Regions from separate parts of the Pseudonocardia yuanmonensis genome, predicted to be linked through region 2. Evidence: riboswitches for the same ligand, from Rfam matches in the RefSeq annotation. Region 2 holds a riboswitch; the other holds the start of a gene.
What was found. A riboswitch is a leader RNA that binds a small molecule or an ion and turns the genes downstream of it on or off. The one in region 2 is predicted to bind cobalamin.
Positions count from the first base shown of each region.

Region 1: it holds a riboswitch for cobalamin, as region 2 does, so the genes downstream of both, cobN (cobaltochelatase subunit CobN) here and ABD990_RS20865 (hypothetical protein) in region 2, are expected to answer to the same signal.

Region 1 covers NZ_BAABIC010000020.1:21,136-24,535, reverse strand. The annotation lists gene cobN (cobaltochelatase subunit CobN) at 1-1,824, opposite strand, end outside; cobalamin riboswitch at 1,885-2,009, opposite strand; gene ABD990_RS25175 (precorrin-3B synthase) at 2,103-3,341, shown strand; gene ABD990_RS25170 (precorrin-8X methylmutase) at 3,338-3,400, shown strand, end outside.
Region 2 covers NZ_BAABIC010000014.1:104,579-107,978, forward strand. The annotation lists gene cobA (uroporphyrinogen-III C-methyltransferase) at 1-986, shown strand, start outside; gene ABD990_RS20855 (histidine phosphatase family protein) at 983-1,567, shown strand; tRNA gene ABD990_RS20860 (tRNA-Gly) at 1,577-1,652, opposite strand; cobalamin riboswitch at 1,834-2,005, shown strand; gene ABD990_RS20865 (hypothetical protein) at 2,010-2,438, shown strand; gene cobT (nicotinate-nucleotide--dimethylbenzimidazole phosphoribosyltransferase) at 2,435-3,400, shown strand, end outside.

The DNA.
Region 1 (3,400 bases), on a different contig from region 2:
GGGCAGCTTGGCCGGGTCGAGGGCGGAGACGTTCGCGTGCTCGTCGAGCAGCTGTTCGAGCCGGGAGATGTCGCCGTAGGTCTCGGCGCGGGCCATCGGCGGGATCAGGTGGTCGACGAGCGTGGCGTGCGCCCGGCGCTTGGCCTGCGTGCCCTCGCCCGGGTCGTTGACGAGGAAGGGGTAGATCAGCGGGAGGTCGCCGAGCGCCGCGTCCGTGCCGCAGGAGGCGGACATGCCGAGGGTCTTGCCGGGCAGCCACTCCAGGTTGCCGTGCTTGCCGATGTGCACGACGGCGTCCGCACCGAAGCCGCCGTCGGCCGCCGGGGCGGCGAGCCAGCGGTAGGCCGCGAGGTAGTGGTGCGAGGGCGGCAGGTCCGGATCGTGGTAGATCGCGACCGGGTTCTCGCCGAAGCCGCGCGGGGGCTGGACCATCAGCGTGACGTTCCCGGAGCGCAGCGCCGCGACGACGATGTCCCCGTCCTGCACGTAGTGCTCGCCCGGCGCGGGCCCCCAGTGCTCCTCCACGCCCGCGCGGAAGTCCTCGGGCAGGCTGTCGAACCAGCGCCGGTACCGCTCGGCCGAGATGCGGATCGGGTTGCCGGCGAGCTTCTCCTCGGTGAGCCAGTCGGGGTCCTGCCCGCCGGCCTCGATGAGGGCGTGGATCAGCGCGTCCCCGTCCTGCGCCGCGACGCCGGGGAACTCGCCGACGTCGTACCCGGCCTCGTCCATGGCCCTGAGCAGGGCGACCGTCGACGCAGGGGTGTCCAGCCCGACCGCGTTGCCGATCCGCGCGTGCTTGGTCGGGTACGCGGAGAGCATGAGCACGATCTTCTTGTCCGCGTTGGGGATCCGCCGCAGGTTCGCGTGCCGCACCGCGATCCCGGCGACGCGGGCGGCGCGCTCGGGGTCCGGGACGTAGACCGACAGCCCGTCCCCGTCGACCTCCTTGAACGAGAACGGCACGGTGATCAGCCGGCCGTCGAACTCGGGCACGGCGACCTGGGTGGCGACGTCGAGCGGGGACAGCCCGTCGTCGTTGGAGTCCCAGGCGGCGCGGCTGGAGGTGAGGCAGAGGCCCTGCAGGATCGGGACGTCGAGCGCGGCCAGCTCGGCGACGTCCCACTCCTCGTCCTCGCCGCCGGCCTGCGCCGACGCGGGCTTGGTGCCGCCCGCGGCGAGCACGGTGACGACCAGGGCGTCGGCCCGTCGCAGGGTCGCCAGCAGCTCGGCCGGGGCCTGCCGCAGGGAGGCGCAGTAGATCGGCAGCGGCGTCGCGCCCCTGGCCTCGATCGCCTCGCACAGCGCCTCGACGTACGCGGTGTTCCCGGCGAGCTGCTGGGCGCGGTAGTAGAGCACGGCGACCGTGGGGCCCTGCTGCGGGACGCCCTCCCGCTCCAGTACTCCCCATTCGGCCAGGGCGACCGGGGGCGCGAAACCCTCGCCGGTGAGCAGCACCGTGTCGGACAGGAAGGCGTGCAGCTGGCGGAGGTTGTCGGCGCCGCCCTGGGCGAAGTAGGTGTGCGCCTCGGCCGCGACGCCGGCGGGGACGGTGGACAGCTCCATCATCTCGGCGTCCGGCGCCATCTCGCCGCCGAGCGCGACGAGCGGGGTGCCGGAGGCGCGCAGGAGGTCCAGGCCCTCCTCCCAGTACCGGTACCCGCCGAGCACCCGCACCACGACGACGGCGGCCTCGGCGACCATCGCCGGCAGCTCGTCGAGCAGCACGCGGTTGGGGTTGGCCAGGCGGAAGTCGGCGCCGGAGGCCCGGGCGGAGAGGAGGTCGGTGTCCGAGGTCGAGAGCAGCAGGATCGGGGCAGCGCTCATCGAAGGTCCTCTCCTGCGGGATCCGCGTCCCGGGTCGGTGGTGGTGCGCGGCGGGCGGGTCAGTGTCCTGGCTCCCGGATCCGCGCTCGCCCCGGCCTTCCAGGTGTCTCCCCGTGGCCGTCCGTGCGGGGTCTGCTCCCCGGTGACAGTGGCGGGACCGCGCCGGACTCGCACCGGTCTTCCTGGGTCCCGCTCGCCGTATGCGGTTGTGTCGGGCCCACTCTCCGCAACGGGATCACTCCGCGTCAAGCCGCCCGGTCCGTGTTTACAGTGCTGCCGTGCCCACCCCGCCACCGGCCGCCCGCTCGCGCGCCGACGCCTGCCCCGGCGTGCTCGCGCCGCACGACGCGGCCGACGGTGCGCTGGCCCGCGTCCGGCTGCCCGGCGGGGTCGTCGCGGCGGCGCAGCTGCGGGTGCTCGCGGCCTGTGCCGAGGAGCTCGGCGACGGCGCGGTGCACCTCACCTCACGGGGGAACCTGCAGCTCAGGGGCCTGGACCGGGAGGACCCGCGGCTCGTGTCGCGGCTCGCCGCGGCGGGCCTGATCCCGGCGCCGTCGCACGAGCGGGTGCGCAACGTCCTGGCCTCGCCGCTGTCCGGGATCACCGGCGGGAGGGCGGACGTCCGGGGTCTGGCGCGCGTGCTCGACGAGGCCCTGTGCGCCCGCCCCGCACTCGCCGCGCTGCCCGGCCGGTTCCTGTTCGCCCTGGACGACGGGAGAGGTGACGTCGCGGCCGAGCGGCCGGACCTCTGCTGGGTCGCGGAGGCGCCGGACCACGGGTTCCTGCAGGTCGCAGGGGTGCCGACGGCGGTCGTGTGCACCCCGGCGGAGGCGCCCGCCCTGCTCGTCGCCGCGGCTGAGGTGTTTCTCACGCTCCGCGAGAAGGCGCGGGCCGGGTGCGCGGGTGCCTGGCGCGCCGCCGAGTTGCCCGACGCACCCGCCCGGATCGCCGCCGCCCTCCTGCCCCGCGGGTCGGGAGCTCCCGCACCTGACCCTTCCGCGAGTCGGGATCTCCCGCAGCGCGAGTCGGGAGCTCCGGTCGGGCCGATCCCCCGCGCGGCGGGCGGCGAGGCCCTCGGCGTCGCCCCCGTGCTGGGCGAGATCTCGGCCGCGCAGCTGCGCGGGCTCGCCGCCGCCGCCCCCGAGACGATCGTGACGCCCTGGCGCACGCTGGTGCTCCCCGATCCCGCGCCCGACGCCGTGCAGCGCCTGCGCGCGCACGGGTTCGTGCTCGGCGCGGACGCCCCCGCGCTCGCGCTCAGCGCCTGCGCCGGACGGCCGGGCTGCGCCAAGTCGCACGCCGACGTCCGCGCCGACGTCCGGGAGGTGCTGGCGGGGAACGGCCCGCTCCCCCGCGCCCATGTCGTCGGGTGCGCGCGGCGGTGCGGGGCGCCGCACGAGCCGCACCTCGACGTCGTCGCCCTGCCGGACGGCACCTACGCCGTACACGACCGGACCGTCCCCGACCTGTCCACCGCCCTCACCGTCCCCGCACCGACCGGAGAGCCCACCGTATGACCAGCGACTACATCCGCGACGGCGCGGAGATCTACCGGCGGAGCTTCGCCACGATCCGG
Region 2 (3,400 bases):
CCTGGTACGCCCTCGCCTGCACGGACGACCCGGAGGTCAACGCGGCCGTCGGCGCCGAGGCCGAGCGCCGCCGGGTGTTCTGCGTCCGGGCGGACGACGGGCGCCTCGGCACCGCCGTCACCCCCGCGACCGGGCAGTACGACGGCCTCACCGTCGGCGTCCTTGCCCACGGCGCCCACCGCCGTTCCGCCGCCGTGCGGACCGCGCTGGTCGAGGCCCTGCAGGCCGGCGTGGTGTCCGACTCCGCCGACCCGGTGCTGCCGGGCGTCGCGCTGGTCGGCGGCGGGCCGGGCGACCCGGAGCTCATCACCGTCCGCGGGCGGCGGCTGCTGTCCCGGGCGGACGTCGTGGTCGCCGACCGGCTCGGGCCGCGCGACCTGATCGAGGAGCTGGGTCCGGACGTCGAGGTCATCGACGCCTCCAAGATCCCCTACGGCCGCGCGATGGCCCAGCAGCGGATCAACGAGCTGCTGGTCGAGCACGCCAGGGCCGGGAAGTTCGTCGTGCGGCTCAAGGGCGGTGACCCCTTCGTCTACGGACGCGGTTTCGAGGAGGTCCAGGCCTGCGCCGCGGCCGGGGTGCCGGTCACGGTCGTCCCCGGGATCACCAGCGCCTTCGCCGCGCCGGCCGTGGCGGGGATCCCGGTCAGCCACCGCGGGGTGGCGCACGAGATCGTCGTCGTGTCCGGGCACGTCGCGCCGGACGACCCGCGCAGCCTGGTCGACTGGGAGGCCCTCGGCCGGATGCGCGGCACGATCGTGCTGATGATGGCCGTCGAGCGGATCGCGCAGTTCGCCGCCGCGCTGATCGAGTACGGCCGGCCCGCCGACACCCCGGTCGGCGTGATCCAGGACGGCACCACCCGCATCCAGCGCACCCTGCGTGCCACCCTCGGCACGGTCGCGGTGCAGGTCGAGGAGCAGGAGATCAGCCCGCCGGCGATCGTCGTGATCGGCCCGGTGGCGGGGCTGTCGGCCGAGGGGTGAGCACCGCACCGGTGCTGCACCTGGTCCGGCACGGCGAGAGCACCTGGAACGCCGCCGGGCTGCTGCAGGGCCGCACCGCGCACGTGGGGCTGACGGCGCGGGGCCGCACCCAGGCCCTCGCGGTGGCGCGGGCGCTGCGGGTCGCCGCGGTCACCGTGGTCCTCACGAGTCCGCAGCGGCGGGCGGCGGAGACGGCCGCGGTGATCGGGCGGGTCCTCGGCCTGCCGGTGCGGGACTGCCCCGGGCTGCGTGAGCAGTCGCACGGTGAGTGGGAGGGCCGACCGGCGGCGGACTGCGCGGCGGCGCTGGCGGCCGCGGACCCGGACTGGGCGCCACCGGGCGGCGAGACGGGCCGGGAGCTGCACACGCGGGCCGCGCGGCTGCTGCGCGGGTTGCCCACGGCCGGAGCGGTCGTGCTGGTGACCCACGGGGAGACGCTGCGGGCGCTGGTCGCCGCAGCCTGCGGGCTGTCGGTCGAGGAGGCGCCGCGGGAGCTCCCGCCCAACGGCACGGTCGTCGACCTGCGACCGGTCGGGCCGGGCAGGTGGGAGCGGGCGGGACGCGTGCCTCAGCTCCGCTGACGAAGGTCGTGGAGCGGACGACGGGACTCGAACCCGCGACCCTCACCTTGGCAAGGTGATGCGCTACCAACTGCGCTACGTCCGCACTGGCACCCGGTCTCCCGGGACCCGTCGGGCTGCTCGCACCGACACGGACAACAGTACCCCACCCGCGGCCGTGCTCCGACCAGGGGGTGATCACCCGGCGCGACGGGCCGATGCGGCAGTGAGCCTCACCGATCGACCGGGTGTGACCCCGGGCGGCTTGCTTCTCGGGCCGCCGCGTGATGTCGTCGTGGTCGACGGCAGTGGAGGAAGCCGGTGTGAATCCGGTGCGGTCCCGCCACTGTGACCGGGGAGCGCGTCCCCGCCCGATGGCCACTGCCCCGCGGGGCGGGAAGGCCGGGAGGCGCGTGTCGATCCGGGAGCCAGGACACTCGCCGCCGTCGCACGGTTTTCGACGATGAGGGCGCGGACCCTCGAGGAGGCCTGGATGACCGGCGACGGTCGCGCCACCGCTGCGCGCACCCCCACCGTGACGGTTCTCGGGACCGGCGGGGGTGATCCCGACACCGCCGACACCGCCGCGGGCGCCGACCTGCTCGCCGCCGCCGACGCCGTCCTCGCCACCCCGGACGTCGAGTCGACGGTCCTGTTCTACGCGGAGGCCTGGCGCGTCGAGCGGCTGCCCGACCTGGCCGGGGCGGTCGCCGCCGTCGCCGACCTGGTCGGCCTCGGGTCGCGGCGGGTCGTGCTCGCGGTGCCCGGAGACCCCGCCACCAGCCCGGGCTGCCGGGCGCTGCTCGACGGCCTGCGGGTCGCCGGGATTCGCGCCGAAGCCCGCCCCGGTGTCTCGCTGGTGCCGCCGCGGCTGAGCCCGATGCCGTGGTGAGCGGGGACTTCTACGAGGTCGTCCACGGTCGGCGGGACGTCCGGACCGGCTTCCTGCCGGACGAGCCCGTCGACGACGCCGCGCTGCGCCGCGTGCTCGAGGCCGCGCACGCCGCGCCGAGTGTCGGGTTCTCACAGCCCTGGGACTTCGTCGTGGTGCGGGACCGGGCGACCCGCGAGCGCGTGGCCGGGCTGGTCGCGGCCCAGCGGGACGCGTTCGCCGCGTCCCTGCCCCGCGCCCGGGCGGAGGCGTTCGGCGCGCTCAAGGTCGAGGCGGTGCTCGACACCCCGGTCAACGTCGTGGTCACCTCGGATCCCACGCGCGGGGGCCGGCACGTCCTCGGCCGGTACGGGCGCCCCGAGATGGCCGCGCACTCCACGGCCTCGGCCGTGCAGAACCTGTGGCTGGCGGCGCGGGCCGAGGGCCTCGGCGTCGGCTGGGTCAGCTTCTTCGACGACGCCGGGCTGCGCGCCCTCGCCGACCTGCTCGGGCTGCCCGCGCACGTCGAGGTGGTGGCGTACCTGTGCCTGGGGCACGTGCGCGAGTTCGCGCCGGAGCCGGAGCTGGCGACCGCGGGCTGGGCCCGCCGGCGTCCGCTCGGGTGGGCGGTGCACCAGGAGCGGTACGGAGACCGGGCGCTGCCCGGGGAGGTGGCGATGACCCTGCTCGACGAGACCGTGGCCGCGATCCGGCCCGCCGACGCCGCCGCGGCGGCGGAGGCCCGGGACCGGCTCGACCGGATGACCAAGCCGCGCGGCTCGCTCGGTCGGGTCGAGGACCTCGCGGTGCGGCTGGCCGGGATCGCCGGGCAGTGCCCGCCACCGGTGCCCGAGCCCGCGGCCGTCGCGGTGTTCGCCGGGGACCACGGCGTGCACGCCCAGGGGGTGAGCCCCTGGCCGCAGGAGGTCACCGCCCAGATGGTCGGGAACTTCCTGGCCGGCGGGGCGGTCGTCAACGCGTTC